2 regions of the Bacillus cereus group sp. Bce041 genome follow, and region 2 is predicted to be linked to the other one. Evidence: riboswitches for the same ligand, from Rfam matches in the RefSeq annotation. Region 2 holds a riboswitch; the other holds the start of a gene.

Region 1 (7,833 bases), on a different contig from region 2:
ATGAATTATCGTATCCATCTTAGAACTGATGAACATAAATTCTTCTTCGCTCATCCCAAGATACTCTTCTCCCAGATCACCAGCTACGGCCTGTATACGCTGTAACCATTCTTCACATATATCATTAAAGTAGCCTGTTAATGTATCTATAATTCTTTGCTGCACATCTTTAGTTGGTCTTACTAAACAATAAATAGTAGCAGATGTATCTCTCAACAATTCATATAATATGTGTGATCCTAAATAACCAGTAGCTCCTGTTAAAAAGACATTTGAAATCTGGTTTTCTTCCAAAACGTTTGCATACGTGATAGTATCTGGTTCGTGAATCACTTTATATTCACGAAATACTTCTTCTTTCTCTACTTTTACTTCTCGCTCAATTCGAGCTAATCCATATATCGTTCTTTCTTTAAAGAAATCTTGAATTGTTAAATGTGAGAAATCTTCTTTTAACAATGTTAAGACTCGTAATACTTTTAATGAATGTCCACCAATTGTAAAGAAATCATCATGCACTCCAACTTTTGAAATTCCTAATACTTCCGCCCAGGCGTTCGCTATTTGTTTTTCTGCTTTATTAGAAGGTGCAACATATTCTTGTAGCCGAACCGGTTCATACTTTTCTTCTAACTGAGCTAACTTCTTAACATCAATCTTTTTATTAGGTGTAAGTGGCAATTCATTAATATAAATTAGTTTAGATGGCACCATATAATCTGGTAATTGCTCTTGTAACTGATAAACTAATTCTGGTATTTCTTTTTTATTTAAAGTTGTATAGAACGCGATTAAATATTGGCTACCTTCCTTACTCTTCTTAGCAAAAACAGCATTTTCTTTTATATTATGATTTTGAGAAATTTTACTTTGGATTTCGCCTAGTTCAATACGATGTCCTCTAATTTTTACTTGGTCATCTTTCCGATGTAAAAACTCTATATTTCCATCCTCTAGCAACTTAATGATATCACCTGTTTTATATATATTAACTATAGGATTAAAAGGGTTCGGAATAAAAGCTTCAATTGTTTTATTAGGCTTATTAAAATACCCTTTTGCTAATCCCACTGAATCTATATATAATTCACCAGGTACACCAATTGGACAAAGATTCATATTCTCATCCAAAATCATAACTTGATAATTAGCACATGGTTTACCGATGGGAATACTCGCAACATCCTCATTTAACTGACTAGGTATTTTATAGGTTGTCGTCACTACAGTACATTCTGTCGGTCCGTATACATTATGAATTTCAACATTTGTACCTATTCTTTCTCTCCACAATTTAATAACCTCTACAGGCAACATTTCACCGCCAATCGCAATTCTTTTTAGGGAAGCTAGCTTATATATATCTTCTTCTGCTAAATAAGTTGCTACTTGTCGAACAAAAATTGTTGCTAATGCCAAGATTGAAGTTGCTTTCACTTTATAGATTGCATTTGCAAATGCTTCTACAGACAATCGCTCTTCCTCTAATAGTACATATAAGTTTCCTCCACAGAATAAAGAAGCAAATGACTCCCATACAGAAGCATCGAAACTAAAGGATGGAAATTGGGCAAATACATCCTCTTCTGTCAATTCATATTGCTTTTTCATCCAAGTATACAGATTAACAACGCCTCTATGTGCTAACATCGTTCCCTTTGGATTCCCTGTTGAACCAGATGTATAAATCATATAAGCTACATCATCACAATGAATAGACAACTTTACATCTATATCTTCATAAGTTTCACTATCATACATTGAAACTGTTTGAACCCCATCACATGTTATAGGCGTCTCTTTCATCAATATAACTTTCGCTTGGCTATCTTGAATAATGTACTGTATTCTACTTTCCGGATAATCTGGATCAATCGGAACATACGCTGCACCAGCTTTTAATATAGCTACCATACTTACTACTGTGTCTATGCTACGTTTCATAAATATTCCAACATAGTCTCCTAATTGGACGCCGTTTTTGATTAACATATGAGCTATTTGATTACTTTTTTTATTTAGCTCCTCATAAGTTAAAGTACCTTCCCTTGAAGATAAAGCTATACGATTTGGAAATTGAGTAACAGTATTATAGAACATATCGACGATACTTTTCTCAGGATATACTGCTGTCGTATCATTCACTTGACTATAAAGTGCCATCTCGGCCTCTGTAATAATATTAAAATTATTTATATGATTACTCTTATTTTGTGATTTATTAATTAAAACACCTTGTATTTGTTGTGCATAACGAGTAATTGTTGTCTCTTTCCAATTAACACTATTAAATATTATTTCTACACTTTGCATATTTTTACTAAATACAAATTGTAATGTATTCGTGTCTTTTAGCTCATAATATGTTTCACCAATAATAATAGGTGACATTTCATATAACGTATTACCGTTTTGAAACTCTTCTATTTCTTCCTCATTCATTTCTTTAATTTGCTCCAGTTGCTCTTCAATTTGTAAATTTAAACTTTCATAGGAGAGAAAATTAGAAACTTCAATAGTAATCGGAAATAAACTTCCTCTTACATGATAAAGCACGACAATATGTTTTTCTTTAGAAATATGATATAACCACGTTGCAGTCGCTCCTATTAAATCTACAATGTGAGTCAAATTTGAAAACAGTTCCGTTTTCCTTTTTATCCTAAGTTCTGTTCCTTGCACATCTTTAGGTATTTTAATACTTCCTTCTACTTTTCCTAAAAATTCTTTTACCATCTCACTATAAGAAATTGCTAATTTCATATTTATGTAAATTCCTCTCTTAAATATAATAAAGGTGTGAAAATTCACACCTTTTTTATCCCTTATTAAAGGGCAGATTCGTTCAATTCATAATCAGTAGCGGAGATACCCCCTTGATTAGAATTGAACTTTCTCCTTATTCGCTTTTAAACTCACCAATAAGCTCTTGTAATTCCTGAGAAAGCCAACTTAAAGAAGTCGCTAATTCTGCAATATCTTGTACTGATATTTCTTGCTCTTTCATGCTTTCTTCAACATTACTACTGCTGTTGGCATAAGTATTTGCAATATGTGATAATTCATTTACGACTTGAACAATATTCTGGCTATTTTGTAAAATATCACTCGAATTACCAGAAACAGCTTTTACTTGATCTGTAACAGATTGCGCTGATTTTGAGATTTTTTCAAAGAAATCTCCGCTACTTTGAACAAGCGAAATTCCAGTTTCTACTTCTTTTGAACCTTTTTGCATGGAAACTACAGCATCTTCTGTCTCAGCTTGTGTTTCACCAATTAATTTCGCTATATCTTTTGCAGACGCTTCAGTTTGTTCTGCTAATTTTCGTACTTCATCAGCAACAACTGCAAACCCTCTTCCAGCTGCTCCAGCACGTGAAGCCTCAATAGAAGCATTTAAAGCTAATAAATTTGTTTGATTTGAAATGCCTGTAATTACAGTTACGATATCACTAATTTCTTTTGACCTTGTTTCTAACGAATAAATGATGGAAGATAAATCTTGTACTGCATTTTGGATTAAACTCATTTGATTAATAATTTGTCCAATCACTTCATTACCTTCAATTGAATGTTGTTCCATACCTTCAGAAGCAACCGCAACTTGTTTTGCAGCCCCAGTTATTTCTTCTACCTTATCTTCCATTCCATGTACAATTCCTAAACATTGTTGTACTGAAGTTTTTTGAGACTGTGCCCCTACTCTTAAACCTTCAATAGAACTTGCAATCTCTTGAACTGCCATGCTGTTTTCCTCTGTACTCGCCGACAATTCTTGTGAAGAAGAAGAAACTTGCTCAGCAGTTTGCCTTACTTTATCTATAATCCCTTTAAATTTTTCAATCGTGTTATTGAAATAAACATTAATAATTCCAATATCATCTGGTCTTTCTTTTAATTTAATACTCAAGTCACCTTCACCAATTTTACGTAACCCTTCTCGTAAATCTTTTAATGGAGCTAACGAGTGACGCACGATAAAGAATTGAGTAATAGTCGCAATTGCTAATGAAATAATGATAAAGAGTAAGCCCTGTATCATAAACTTCTCTTTTGTAATAGGAACAATGGAAGCATCTAAGTCAGCCGCAACAATTGCAACAATATTGTTTTCTCCATCTGTAATTGGTTCTAATATTGTCACCCACGAACCTATTTCATCTTCATATACTTCTGTCATTTGAGCCTTTTTCGTATCAATCACTTTATCGTATGCCTTCATCCAATGAGCGGGTTGTTCATAATAATCTCCCGGCTTTATAGGAAACGCATTTGTTAACTCTGTAGTCAAACCAACGAGTTGTAATTCTCGCTTTTCATTCGGCTTTGCTCCTGTAACATACGTTTGTCCAACGCTTTTCAATTCTTTTGACACTTCATCTAATTTCTCTGTTAACTTTTCTTTTTTCACTTTTTCGGCTGTAGGATCTTTCGCCATGTCTCTAACTAATTCTACATCCAGTTTTTTCAATACTATTTCTCCTGTTTCAATAGACTGCCTTTCAAATAAAGACATCATACTATTTTGAAACATGTTGAAACTTAACGCACCCATACTTCCAACAAGTGTCAAAATAACTAATACGGTTAATAAGACGTTCTTTTGAAGGAACGATAACTTATGCCAATATTTTTTCATTAATATCCACCTTCCTTAATCAACATAAACAAAAAAACAAAATATATGAATATTTTGTTTGAAAATGTTTCTCAATATGTTCGAGAATAAAAAAAAGCCAATGTAAAAGCATTGGCCAAGACCAACCCTATCCGTCCGGTAACTGGCTAGCGTAGCCTTTCGACCTTAGCTCCTGTAGTTTTGCGTCCTCATGTTTCCATCAGTTTGCCTTTCTCGCTGAACGAGTTGAACGATATGGGAGTTCTATGAGAATTAATTTATTCTCTTTCAAAGGTTACAACATATAAATCAAAATGTCTACTTATTTAGAGATATAAATACAAATTTTTAATGCATTGCTTTTTCAAAATAATTTCAAAAAGTACGTGAATGTTACTTTTTTTGTGTTATATAATAAAAAATGTATAAATAACAAGGATTTCTTCGGGTATTTATTTAATTTTCATTCAAATTAAACTATTCGAATATATCTTAACTAATGAATTTCGGAGGTAGTTTATCATGTTTTGGCTACAATTTCTTACCTTGTTACTCTGTATTTTTATTGGTGCACGCCTAGGCGGAGTTGGTTTAGGAGTAATGGGTGGAGTTGGCATGGCAATACTCGTTTTTGTCTTCCACCTACAACCAACCGCGCCTCCTATCGATGTAATGCTTATGATTTTGGCAGTAATTACAGCTGCTGGTGCTTTGCAAGCTGCTGGAGGAATGGACTATCTTGTTCATCTAGCTGAAAAGGCATTACGAAAAAATCCAAAGCGTATTACTTTTTTTGCTCCAATTGTTACTTATTTATTCACACTATGTGCAGGTACTGGTCACGTTGCCTATTCTGTACTTCCTGTTATTGCAGAAGTCTCTCGTGAATCAGGGATTAGACCGGAACGCCCAATGTCGATTGCCGTAATCGCTTCTCAACAAGCAATTACAGCTAGTCCAATTTCAGCTGCCACAGTTGCTCTTTTAGCAATGTTAGCTGACTATAAAATCACTTTATTAGATATTTTAAAAGTGAGTATTCCTTCCACTTTCATTGCTTGTATGTTAGCAGCATTCGTTGCTAGTAAGATGGGAAAAGAATTAAATGAAGACCCTGAATACTTAAAACGATTAAAAGAAGGAATGATTCCTAAGCTTGAAGAGAAAAAAGAATTTGTAGGTGTAAAGGGCGCAAAATTATCAGTTATCCTTTTCCTTGTAGGAACCTTCCTTGTTGTACTTCTTGGTTCATTTGAAGCACTTCGTCCAGGATGGATAGTTGATGGGAAGTTAGCCCGTCTTTCCATGCCGAATACAATTGAGATGGTTATGTTAACTATCGCGGCTCTTATTATTATTTTCTGTAAACCAAATGTAGAAAGCATTGTGTCTGGTAACGTCTTTAAAGCAGGAGCAACAGCAGTTGTTGCTATTTTCGGTATCGCTTGGATGGGAGATACTTTCTTTAATGGAAACTTAAATATGATTCAAGGATCCATTCAGCATTTAGTAACAAGTGCACCTTGGCTATTTGCCATCGCATTATTCATTCTATCTATTTTACTATATAGCCAAGCAGCCACAGTACGTGCTTTAATGCCTCTTGGATTATCACTCGGTATTCCACCAGCACTACTAATCGCTATGTTCCCTGCAGTAAATGGATACTTCTTCATTCCAAACTATGGAACAATCGTTGCTGCCATTAACTTTGATCGTACTGGTACAACAGGTATTGGTAAATACGTATTAAATCATAGCTTTATGATTCCAGGCTTAATCGCAACATTTACTTCTATCGGAATTGGAATGCTCTTAATTTCAATTATGTTTTAAAGAAAAAGCACAAACCTTTATTTAAAAAGGTTTGTGCTTTTTTAATCAAATGCTTGTTTAAATTTTGGGGCAGTCTATTTCTCCATGTAGCACTTAAAATACTACACGTCCTTCCCTACAAACTTCTCTTTACTTCTTCAGCTAATTTTCTCGTACTTTCATACGCAGATTCAGCTAAACTAATTGCTGAAATAACTGAAACACCATCCGCACCCGCTTCTATAACTGCCGCTGTATTTTCAATTGTAATCCCACCAATACCAACGATTGGCACTGTAATTCCTTGTTCTCTAAAATAAGCTAATCCTTTCGTTCCTTGAACCGCTTTCGTATCTTTTTTCGTACTTGTTGGGAAAATAGGTCCAACGCCTAAATAATCTGCTCCATTTTCGATTGCAAAGCGTGCTTCTTTAATTGTATGAGCAGATACACCGATAATTTTATCTCCCATTTTTTCACGAACAGATGTAATTCCTTCATCATCTTGTCCTACATGAACACCATCTGCATCTAATTCAATGGCTAATTCTACATCATCATTTACAATGAAAGGAACACTATATTCCTTACAAAGCGTCTGCAATTCTTTTGCAAAGCGCACTCTATCTTCTCCGATTAAAGAACCTTCCCCCTTCTCGCGAAACTGAAAAATTGTCACTCCACCATCTAACGCTTCTTTCAATACAGCTAAAGGATCCCTCGTGCAGTTATTACTTCCCATAATAAAATACACTTGCAATAGCTTAGACATTTTATCTATTTCAATGCGTGCCATTTCTTTCACTCCCTCTTACTCTAACTCCTCAATCTTTCCATACTTCTCAATATCACCAGAAGTAGTATTCGCTAACTGATTTAAAAATTCAATTTGGAAACTACCAGGTCCCTTTTCCACGGTCTTAGCAGCTGCCAGTTCCGAAGCTACACCATAAAACGTTAATGCTGCTACTGCTGCTTTTACATAATCTTTTTCCACTGCTACAAATGCTCCTATTACAGAAGTTAGTAAACAACCAGTTCCCGTAACTTTCGTTAAAATAGAGTGACCATTTCGAATAACAATCGTTCTCTCTCCATCTGTAACAACATCTTCTTCTCCAGTAATTACTGCAACTGTATTTAGTTCATCTGCTGCCTGCTTTGCAATACTTACGACATTACCATTTCCAGCACCAGCGTCTACCCCTTTAATTTCCCATCTCTCATTAATAACGTTCGCTATTTCAGCTGCATTTCCGCGAATACTCGCTAATTCAATTTCAGCCGGAATATGTCTCGCAACTTCTGTTCGATACGATGTTGCTCCTGCACCAACTGGATCAAACAGTACTGGTACATTGTTCACATTTGCTGATTTACCGGCAAGTAACATCGCT
Region 2 (11,813 bases):
AATCATCGCTTCTTTTACCGAGTAATCTTTTTCTCCACTTTTCATTTACTCACCCACTTTAACATTCTTTTTTCATTACTATCTATTATGCCAGTAAAATAAAAATTAATAAAGTCTTTTTGTGAGAATTGTGAAAATTTTTCGGAAAAATGACATTCTATACAAATCATGCATAACTATGGAAGCGTTTTATGAGTCGTAAATACATACGTTGTCCTTACATGTTAAGTGATAACATATATTGTAAATGCATAAAAACACGGCATATCTATACGATATGCCGTGTCAAGGTCAATTTATATAAAAAATATTTGTTATATGCAAAAAACTAAGCAGGAATTTGTTTACGCTTTTTCTGGAACAGCTTCTTGTAGTTTCTCAATTGACTTTTGGATGTCCAAAATTTCTTTCTCAATATGGCGCTTGTTTTGAGAAATATCTTGCTTCCAGTTAGAAAGCGTGTCTTGCATGTCATCTTTTAATTCTTGAAACACTTCTTTACCTTCTGAAGCAGTTTCAACAATTTGACGCTTTAATAATTTCGTATCAGCTGTAATATCAGCTAAAGTCTTTTTAATATCATTTCCTTTTTCTTTTAACTTGCCGCGCATGTCTTTACCAGAAGAAGGAGTTGAGAAAAGAACAGCTAGTCCAGCAACTGCTCCGCCGCAAATAACACCTGTAATAAAGGATTTAGCTTTTGACATAAAAGGAGACCTCCTTATTTTTTGTTCGTATTCATGATGGGAAAAATATGCATATCTTTCTTATATGTGCTATGCACAAACAATCATCCCTGAGCATTTTAAGTAAAGAAACAAGCCATGCGGAATTTGATGACTTCAGGGAAGTGGCTTGTTATGTATTACGCCTTCTTATAGTGTCATTATTTCACACTATTTGCAATTGTACTTGCGATGTTTTGTAAATTTTCCATAGTGTATTCATTTTGATGTGATTTCCAAACAGCACCGAAACCATCTTTTTCACCGTAGCGTGGAATTAAATGAAGGTGGAAGTGGAACACAGTTTGTCCAGCTTTTTCACCGTTATTGTTAAGTAGGTTAAAGCCAACTGGATTAAACTCTGCTTTAATCGCATTTGCGATTTTTGGAACGACAGAAAAAATGTGTGATGCGATTTCTGGCGTTAACGCAAAAATGTCTTGTTTGTGAACTTTCGGAATAACAAGAGTATGTCCTTTTGTTACTTGACTAATATCTAAAAATGCAAGCACATGTTCATCTTCGTATACTTTTGAGCAAGGGATTTGCCCGTCAATGATTTTACAAAAAATACAATTGTCTGCTGTATGATTCATTGATCTCATCCTTTCAAATATCCTTAGCCGTATTTTACCATAATTACATAAGAGAACAAACACGAAAAACAGGAAGCTGACTCAGCTTCCTGTTTTCTGAAGAGGGATTGAAAAAGCATTATCGTAATTTACGTTTCGCAGACACCTCATTTATTTAAGAAATGCACGGTAAATCGGCTAAAGTTTCTGCCGTAGACACCCCATTTTCAAGTGAAATGAATTGCAATCTTTTTTAAAATGAAATTGTTTATTTTTTAAAACAGTATATGCTCTTTCAGAGACACCCCGTTTCGAAAATGAAACAAATGATCTGGTTATGTGTAAATTTCATTGTCCAACTTGGACACCCCATTTCATGATGACTTCACTATGTTGTTGTACTCATCAATTGGTGGTTGCTTTTTCAATGTGTTCCTTCTTCAATAATTATGATGTCCGCTTTCGGAAAAATATATGCTAATAAATTAAAAAATTTTTTTTGAGTACATGGATACTATGTAGTACAGCATAATTTTTGGTAAGATGAATATAGAATGAATACTAATGAAGAAAGTGGTGTCGTATGAGCGAGTTATTGCGTGTAGAAAATGTTACAGGAGGATATACGAAACGACCTGTATTAAAAGACGTTTCGTTCTCTGTTAATAAAGGCGAACTTGTCGGCTTAATCGGTTTAAATGGAGCTGGTAAAAGTACGACGATTAAACATATTATCGGTTTAATGGAACCGAAAAAAGGAACTGTCACAATTAATGGGAAAACAATTCGTGATGATATGACAGCGTACCGTTCTAGCTTTTCATTCATTCCGGAAACGCCAGTATTATATGATGAATTAACGTTAGAAGAGCATTTGAAATTAACAGCTATGGCGTATGGCGTTGATGAAAAACAATATGAAGAACGTGTAGGACAACTACTACAAGAGTTTCGTATGAAAAATCGTTTAAAATGGTTTCCATCTCATTTCTCAAAAGGAATGAAACAAAAAGTAATGATTATGAGCGCATTTTTAGTGGAGCCATCTCTTTACATAGTAGATGAACCTTTCGTTGGATTAGATCCGTTAGCGATTCAATCCCTTCTTCAAATGATGGACCAAATGAAAAAGAGTGGTGCCGGTATTTTAATGAGCACACATATTTTAGCGACGGCAGAGCGTTATTGTGATTCGTTCATTATTTTGCATCAAGGTGAAGTAAGAGCGAAGGGAACGCTATCTGAACTGCAATCACAGTTTAATATGCCAGGTGCAACGTTAGATGATATTTACATCGCGCTAACAAAGGAAGAAGATTATGAATAGCACAGCGTTATGGAAAGAACGATTTCGTCACTTTCTAAAAGAAGTTCGTACATATAGTAAATACGTATTTAATGATCATTTGAAATTTATTTTCGTGTTCATCATCGGTGCGGGAGCGTACTATTACCAGCAATGGTTACAAACGTTAACATCTTCGTTTCCAACTGCGCTCGTAATGGCAGTATTAATTGGACTCGTGTTAACGGCTGGATCCATTCAAACGTTATTAAAAGAAGCGGATCTCGTTTACTTGCTGCCAGTTGAACAAAAATTAAAACCATACTTTACAAAGGCGTTTCTTTTTACGTTTATGATTCAGTTGTACATAATCGCAATTGTAGCGGCAGCGCTTGCTCCGTTATACTTTCAGCAAATGAAACAAACAGGAGCGGCTTACATATGGATTGTACTCGCGTTTGTCATCGTAAAAGCGTGGAACTTATTCGTAGCATGGGAAAAGTCATTTTTAACAGATCAAAATATACAAAGAGCGGATTGGTTCATTCGTTTTATCCTAAACGGTTTATTTGTATATTTCCTTGTAGAACGTACTTCAGTTCTTTTCATTGGTGGAATCGTCCTTCTCATGGTGTTATACCTTGCTATCATGCATCAAATGGTAAAGGGAAAGCCACTAAACTGGGAGTATTTAATTTCTGAAGAAGGTAAGAAGATGATGCTGCTGTACCGCATCGCGAACATGTTCGTTGATGTACCAGCATTAAAAGAAAGAGTAGCACGCAGAAAATGGCTCGATTTCATTCTTTCGATGATTGGTGAAAAGCGTACATATTTATACTTATATACGAGAACGTTTTTAAGATCAGGTAACTATTTTGGATTATATGTGCGTTTGCTCGCTCTTGGAGGAGTTATTTTGTACTTCATTCCGTTTTTATATGGACGATTTATCGTAAGCCTTATTTTCCTATACTTAATCGGTTATCAGCTCTTAACTTTATGGAAACATCACCGCATGAAGATTTGGCTTGATTTGTATCCGGTAGGGGGAGAAGAGAAGAAGAAAGATTTTCTTACTTTATTAAACGCGATTCTAATCATCGGGAGCGTAATCTTTACAGTTATATTTGCACTAGCAACGAAAGATTTCATGATGACAGGAATTTTACTTATCGTAAGCATATTATTTAGTATCGGTTTCGTTTACCAATACGGGGCGAAGCGCATTGAGCGTTTAAATTGAAGGGAATGAACCTATGATTACATATGAAGAAAAGGTTATAAAAGAACTGGAGCAGTGGAAAGCTACATTTATGAAAGATTCTTCTATGATGACACGGTTCTCAAAGAAAGTGCAGACGAAGGTGCAACAGCTCATTCCGGCGAAAGTACAAAAGGTACTAACAGAGACGATTCGTATGATGGTGCAAACAATCAGCGCCGGGTCAAACTTTATAAAGCCGAAGCTAAAAGAGACGACATGGTCACTGCAAAGACGTGACGATGAAGTTCGTAAAAAAATGGATGAGTATAAAAAAATAGCAGCGGCAGAAGGGGCAGGGACGGGGGCTGGCGGTATTCTCCTCGGTCTTGCTGACTTTCCGCTTTTACTCGGCATTAAAATTAAATTTTTATTCGATGCAGCGACATTGTACGGATTTGATACGAGCAACAAAGAAGAGCGCCTTTTTATCCTTCATGTTTTTCAGCTTGCCTTTTCAAGTGACGATCACCGAAAAGAAATATGGAAAGCAATCGAAACGTGGGATACAGAAGAAGAAAATCATATGGACTGGGAAAAGTTCCAAACAGAGTACCGAGACTATATCGATTTAGCCAAAATGCTGCAGCTCGTACCAATAATCGGTGCCCCGGTAGGCGCATATGCGAACTATCAACTACTGCAAAGACTCGGAGAAGTGACGATGAATTGTTATCGTATGCGATTGCTGAATAGGGATTAAAAAGAAGGCGTCCTACATGTGTAACGTAGGACGCCTTTTCTTAGAAGCCAAGTCCGATATAGCTAACTCCAACTATAATCAATACGATAAAAAGTACAATGATTAATGAAAATCCGCTCTTACCAGCTTGTCCTGCTTCACCGCCGCCATTACCACCACTACCGCCATTACCACCAAGTCCCATATGATATCCTCCTTATTGTTATATGTTGCTTTTACTTTATAACTTTCTGTATTTTCTGATAAACACCTTCTGTAGTGCTAACTAAATTGAAAATCATTTCGTTTTGTTTTATAATTTACTTACCGACCGGTAAGTAAAAATAAGTGAGGTACAGTATGACGAAGAATTTACAAACATCGCAAAACATTGTAGAGGCATCATTTAAACTTATGGCAGAACACGGCATTGAGAAGATGAGTCTTTCCATGATTGCGAAAGAGGTAGGTATTTCAAAACCGGCTATTTATTATCATTTTTCTTCTAAAGAAGCGTTAATCGATTTTTTATTTGAAGAAATTTTCTCTGGATATCATTTCGTGAGTTATTTCGATAAAGAGCAATATACGAAAGAAAACTTTGCAGAAAAGTTAATTGCTGATGGTTTACATATGCTCTCTGAATATGAAGGGCAAGAAGGGATATTACGCGTTATCAATGAATTTATCGTAACTGCATCGCGAAATGAAAAGTATCAGAAACGCTTATTTGAAATACAAGAAGATTTCTTAAATAGTTTCCACGATTTATTGAAGAAAGGCGTAGAACTTGACGTAGTGTCACAACATGAAACGGAAGAAAATGCTCATACGCTAGCACTCGTGATTGATAATATGAGCAACTATATGCTCATGGGATTCCAGTTAAAGTATAAAGAAATTTGGATTCGAAATGTGAAAAACGTCATGAAGGAGGAGTAAAGATGAAAATGCAAAAAAACTGGTGGCTCGGTTTTCTTGGATTTATTGGGGTTTATAAAATACCAGGTATGATTCAAGCTTTTCAAGCGGATGGAAATTGGATGAAGTTAATCGGTTTCATTTGGCTACTTTGGTTCGGATATTTTATTCCTGAGAAGAAAGAAGATTGAATTTCAATTTTCTGTAAAGTTACGTAAAATATAGATTAAGAGTATTCATATATTAGATTACTAGATTTGGAGTGGTTACATGGATCCATTGAAAAATGAAATTCACCCTGACATGGTCAAGGTGTGGAAAGCGCGTTCTTTAATTGAGCTAGGAATCAGTATTATAGTCATTTTGGCATATCTTTTCTTTATGATTAAGTTTAATTGGTGGGCTTGGATTTTCTATGTGCTCATCGGATTAACAATTGTATATACACCGTTTGATTACTTTACGTTTCCAAAACTACGTCAACGTTATTACAGCTACCAACTAAATGAAGAAGAACTTGAAATTCAGCATGGTCTTTTCGTCGTAAAGCGCGTATTAGTACCGATGATTCGTGTGCAGCACGTTACGATTGAACAAGGGCCAATTATGAGAAAATACGGATTAGCAGAATTACACATTTCAACAGCAGCAACTTCTCATAGCATCCCAGGTTTAACGATGTATGAAGCTGAAATGTTGAAAACGAAAATCGCAGAATTAGCGAAAGTGAGTGATGAGGATGTATAAGAGGCAGCATCCAATCACGATGTTATTAGAATTAAAAATAACAGATTTTATACCACTCATTATTTTTCTTTTTAGCTTAAGGGGAAAGTTTCCATTTTGGTATTTAGTTCCTATTGGTTTTGCGGTAATCACAATTGTTTCAGCTATCGTAGGTTGGTATTACAAAGTATACTGGGTCGAAAATAACGTATTACATGTGAAGCAAGGTCTCTTCGTAAAGAAGGAGAGCTACTTAAATAAAGAACGTGTTCAAACGATTAATACAAGTTCTAACGTACTATACCAAATGCTCGGTTTGAAAAAAATTCAGATTGAAACAGCTGGCGGGGGCGATGAAGCAGAAGTTAGCTTAGCTGGAATTACGGTAGAAGAGGCGACGGAGCTTATTACTTTGCTAAATGAGCCAACTCCAGAAGTGAAAGCAGAAAAAACGTTAGACGAAGCAGCAGAAAATACAGTAGAAAAAGCAATTGTTACAGAGGAAAAACAAACGACAGAGTACAAGTTAACGTGGAAAGAGATTTTAATAGCGTCTGTTACATCTGGTCAATTTGGAGTATTGTTCTCTTTAATCTTTTTCGTTTATCACCAAGTAGATGAGTATATTCCGAAATGGATAAAAAATAGTGTGACGTCATATGTAATGGACCACGATATATATGGCTGGATTTACATGGTAGCTATTTTACTTGTCGTTTCTTGGATGATATCTACAATTGGCTACGCGTTAAAACACGGTAACTTCACAGTGAATCGAAAAAATGATGAAGTCCGTATTTCGCAAGGGTTACTGGAGAGAAAAGAACTCGTACTAAAATTGCACCGCATTCAAGGGATTACGATAAAAGAAGGCATTTTACGCCAACCGTTCGGTTATTGTGCTGTGCAAGTAGAAGTCATTCAAAGTGAAGGGAAAGAAGAAAAAGTTACACTGCATCCTATCATTCGAAAAGATCGAGTGCAACAATTACTCGCGCATTTACAATTACCATACGAACTGAATGCAAGTATTACTTCGTTACCAAAAGCAGCATTGCGCCGCTATCTCATTGATAGTTTTATCTTTTTCGCTATGCTCGCAATCCCGCTTACTGGAATAAGCATATACTTTGAAAAGTATTACATCATGTGGGCATTACTACCGCTCGCAATCCTTATCTTTACACTTGGATACACAACATTTAAAACAAATGGCTACAGTGTTAACGGAGAACAAATTACACTTGTCTATCGTAGCGTCGGAAAATATACAGGACTTATTAGAAGAAGACACGTCCAATCAATGGAGAAGACACAATCATATTTCCAGCGCCGTGCGGATTTATGTACGTATAAGTTTTCGAGTGCATCATCTAGTTATAAAATAGAGCATACGAGAGTAGAAGATGCGGAGAGAATGCAGGATTGGTATAAGAAGAAAATAAATGAGATGTAACTTGAGAAAGCTTGCCTATTATGAAAGGCAGGCTTTTTTGTTATAGGGAAAAGAGTCGTTTAATCCATATATTAGTACAACTACAGCACACATGTATCAATACGTATGAAAAAAGGTAATATGCTTCTGTTTTAGGAAAATATGTGGGATTTTTGATATAAATGGTATAATAAAATGGAAATAGTATTAGGAGGTTATATATGATAAGTCAGTTGAAAAGAGAAGCACTTGATGCATTAAAAGGAAGATGGGGACTAGCGGTAGGGGCAACCTTATTAATTGGAATCCTTATTGGAGCTGTTGAAATGCTAACAACAGGTATTTTCTCGATATTTTGGGGTTGGGAAGAAGCAAGTGATTCACTTACAGTAAGTATTATAGTAATGCTTGTTATTGGTCCATTAACAATAGGTGCCTATTATCTTGTTTTAAATGCAATTCGTGGGACTGATGCTCGCATTGGTCATATATTTAGATGGTTTAGCGATGGAAGTAAGTTGATGAAGTCGTTTTTAACATATTTACTAATGTATGTATACTTGACTCTATGGACATTACTTCTTATTATTCCAGGTATTATTAAATCATTTTCTTATTCTATGACATATTTTATTTTGAATGATCATCCAGAATATACAGCGAATCAAGCGATTACTGAGAGTCGTCATATGATGAATGGACATAAAATGGATTACTTTTTACTATGCTTAAGTTTCTTAGGTTGGTTCATTTTAAGTATTCTTACTGTAGGAATCGGTTTCTTATGGTTAGCACCTTATTTCTACGCGACATCAGCCGCATTTTATGAAGAGATTTCAAAAGAATATTATAAAAAAGAATATTATAAAAAAGAAGGCACTACTTTCTAATAAAACATATAAACTATCTACCCTAAAGAATGTAGGGAGCAGATAGCAGATGGTTTAGGTGTTTTGATATTTGTCCTATTTTCGGGATTCACTTCAGGATAAGGTATAGATTTTTATATAGAAATGCTACCCTCTATGTTTTATCATAGAGGGTTATTTTTTTATGTAAAAATGATAGGAAATAATGAATAATATATGTAAAGAAAAAAGCGAGGTGAATGAGAGTGAGCAAATTTTTAATACCGTATTCATTTTCTATATTAAGTTTCTTTATTTCAGCAACAGCACTTGATTTATATGATAGGATGGGAAACGATAGTGAGCTGGTTTCGCCGAACATAATTGGAAAGATAATTCAATCTACTGCGCAAATGGGAGTCCTTACATTGTATTTCGGAGTACCTATTATTTTAGGTGGCTGTCTACTTGGTGAGCTATTGTTTAGAGGTATCATTTTACGATTTAAACCAAGCTATATTATATCTTTATTATTATATCTATTTTTAGCTTTTAGTATTGTTTTCGTAACGGTAGGCATTCCAACTACATATGAAGATTCTAATACATTTTTCATGGGGATAACTATGATTTGTGCTGTTACATTCTTTGTGAGTCGGAATATATGGGAAAACAAGTTAATAATGGAGTGACAAAATGAAATACACCTGTCCATGTTGCGGATATAAAGTTTCACTTTATTGGATCAGTTAGAAAACCGACTAGTGAAGATGTGAAGGATGCTAGTTGGCAGCGAATTTGTTAAGTAGAATGTTATTACTCAATTTAATGGGAGTAATAACATTTTTTATTTAGTACTGAAAGAATTACTGCTGTCTTAAAGTAATAAGAAGGACTAAATCGGTAAATTTTATTAATGGATATATTTTCAATAAATACAAAAGTATAGATGTATAGTCATCTTTGTGTATTTAATGTTATCATATTGAATGATATGGAAATTTTTAATAGAATAAGTAACTAAAAATTCAAAGGTAATGAAGCTTTTGTTGTATAAAGAAAATACTTAGTAGTAATCAACAATATTAAAAATAAGATTCGTATTTATATAAATTTAGTAGAAATGGGGTTTTAAAAAGGAATGAGTATAAGCATAACGCGGCAAAAGATTTTGGCGGCCGCTTCTCAAATTGTACAATGTAAAGGGGTTGCTAAATTAACTTTAGAAGCAGTGGCAAAAGAGGCGGGTTTAAGCAAAGGTGGATTATTGTATCACTTTTCAAATAAAGAAGCTTTAATAGAAGGTATGATAGTCCGAGGGGTAGAGGATTATGAAGGGGCCATTTACAATAAAGTAGCGGAAGACTCAGAGAGGAAAGGGAGATGGGTTCGCTCTTTTGTAGAGGAAAGATTAAGTAATGAGAGAAGAACAGAAGAGTTGTCTAGCAGTATGATGGCAGCACTCATGTTAAAACCTGAATTACTTGAGCCATTACAACAATCATTTCAGCAACTGCAAAAAAATATAGAAAATGATGAGATAGATTCAGTTTGTGCAACAATTATTAGATTAGCAGCAGATGGATTATGGTATTCGGAATATTTAGGGGTTGGAAGACTAAGCCCCGAGTTAAGAGAAAAAGTGATTCAAGCTCTTATTAGTAATTCGTATAAATAGAATATACGAACTATATAATGAGAAAATAATTCACCATTGCTTCTTTAATGTAGTGGTGAATTATTTTTTTTATTAGAAAAATAGAACAATTTTATAGAGTATTGAATTATAACCGTCCAGACGGTATAGTAATATTTGGTTTAAGAGGAAAATGAAACAAAAAAAGAATAAAAGATATTTTTAGCACACTATTCGAAAGGATAGGCCGCAAAGCTTAGAGTCTACGGTAATACATATTGGTTACTAAGATCGTCTGGTTGCACATTTTTGATGCAACCGGACGATCTTTTTTTGTTATATAAATATAAAAATTTAGGAGGGAACTATGCAAATGAAAAGTACTAAAAGACATATTTCAATGGTTTCATTAGTTTTTCTAGTATTATTTTCAGTGCTGAATGTGTGGGCTCCAGTTATTCAAGCTGCTGTGATGAAAAGTCCAGTGGACGAAATTAATATTTCCCGTACTGATGGCACGACATCTGAACCATATCAAGCCTCAGATGGTATGAAAGTAGAAGTGAAGTGGTCAGCTAAAGAAAAAATAAAAAGTGGAGATCAATTCACAATTGATATGCCAAAAGAGTTTCGAAAAGACCTTATGAATATGAGTTTTCCTTTAAAAGATGCTGAAGGAAAAACAGTTGGTACATGTGAGATGAAAAAGGGTCTATTAACGTGTACTATGGGTGATTACGTAGAAGGAAAGAACAACATTAAAGGTTCTTTATTCGTAGAATTCTACTTTGGTCTAGAAGCATATGATGGTGTTAAAGAAATTCCATTAGAATTTAACGTTGATGGTCAAATCGTAAATAAAGAAGTAAATGTAAGTAATACGACAGAGAGACCGAAGCCACAACCCAATACGGAAAATCTATTGAAATGGGGTTCTTATAATCAAGAAGATCCGTCTATTGCTGATTGGCTTGTATATGTAAATGCAACTGGAACAGAAATGCAAGATCTTAAATTAACAGATACATTAGGACCTGGGCATGAGTTAATTACAGACAGCGTAGTATTAGAAGAGGCTGTATTTGAAGATGGTTATGCACCAACAAATATTAAGCCAGCAAATTTATCTAACATTAAAATAAATGCAACAAAGACTGGATTTACAATTGAATTTCCAGACAGTTCAAAAGGCTATATTGTAAGATATAAAACAAAGGTTACAAATCCTGCTGCAAAACCTCATAAAAATACTGTGAAATTAGAAGGTAAAAATATTAAAACTGAAGAAAAAGTAGGACAAGTATTTGTGAGTGGTGGAGGAGGATCCGGTTCAGGTGACAATAATCCACCTAGCATTGAAAAAAATATAGTTGATGAGAATGGCAAGCTTGTAGAGAATGAGCAGCTAACACAAATGGATCAAGTTATTCAATACCAAGTTGGTACACATATACCGAACGATCCTCCTAAATACACATCTATGGTAATTAGTGATGATTTAGAAGATGTTTTAGAAGTATTAGAGGCAAAAGTGTATGATAAAAATGGCCAAGATATTACTTCTAAAGGGACGTTAAATATAGATAAACAAAGAAGTGAAGTAACATTTACGTTTGGTGAGAATTTTGATTATAAGTCATATGAAGACCAGATAATTAATCTTAGTATCAAGGCGAAAATTAAAAATAATGCAGACTTATCTTCTTACGTAGATAA

The links. Region 2 has a riboswitch for cyclic di-GMP ahead of ACUN13_RS10065 (SpaA isopeptide-forming pilin-related protein). Riboswitches for the same ligand answer to the same signal wherever they lie in the genome.
Positions count from the first base shown of each region.
Region 1: another riboswitch for cyclic di-GMP. It lies ahead of ACUN13_RS21505 (methyl-accepting chemotaxis protein); the one in region 2 lies ahead of ACUN13_RS10065 (SpaA isopeptide-forming pilin-related protein).

Region 1 covers NZ_JBQXON010000007.1:97,662-105,494, forward strand. The annotation lists gene ACUN13_RS21500 (non-ribosomal peptide synthetase family protein) at 1-2,763, opposite strand, end outside; gene ACUN13_RS21505 (methyl-accepting chemotaxis protein) at 2,900-4,642, opposite strand; cyclic di-GMP riboswitch class I at 4,777-4,861, opposite strand; gene ACUN13_RS21510 (anaerobic C4-dicarboxylate transporter family protein) at 5,144-6,457, shown strand; gene thiE (thiamine phosphate synthase) at 6,573-7,232, opposite strand; gene thiM (hydroxyethylthiazole kinase) at 7,248-7,833, opposite strand, start outside.
Region 2 covers NZ_JBQXON010000002.1:795,635-807,447, reverse strand. The annotation lists gene ACUN13_RS10135 (HTH-type transcriptional regulator Hpr) at 1-45, opposite strand, end outside; gene ACUN13_RS10130 (YtxH domain-containing protein) at 345-707, opposite strand; gene ACUN13_RS10125 (HIT family protein) at 887-1,321, opposite strand; gene ecsA (ABC transporter ATP-binding protein EcsA) at 1,884-2,627, shown strand; gene ecsB (ABC transporter permease EcsB) at 2,620-3,831, shown strand; gene ecsC (ecs operon protein EcsC) at 3,845-4,552, shown strand; gene ACUN13_RS10105 (YjcZ family sporulation protein) at 4,593-4,736, opposite strand; gene ACUN13_RS10100 (TetR/AcrR family transcriptional regulator) at 4,892-5,473, shown strand; gene ACUN13_RS10095 (hypothetical protein) at 5,476-5,643, shown strand; gene ACUN13_RS10090 (PH domain-containing protein) at 5,723-6,199, shown strand; gene ACUN13_RS10085 (PH domain-containing protein) at 6,192-7,634, shown strand; gene ACUN13_RS10080 (DUF975 family protein) at 7,835-8,503, shown strand; gene ACUN13_RS10075 (hypothetical protein) at 8,728-9,153, shown strand; gene ACUN13_RS10070 (TetR/AcrR family transcriptional regulator) at 9,603-10,139, shown strand; cyclic di-GMP riboswitch class I at 10,312-10,404, shown strand; gene ACUN13_RS10065 (SpaA isopeptide-forming pilin-related protein) at 10,465-11,813, shown strand, end outside.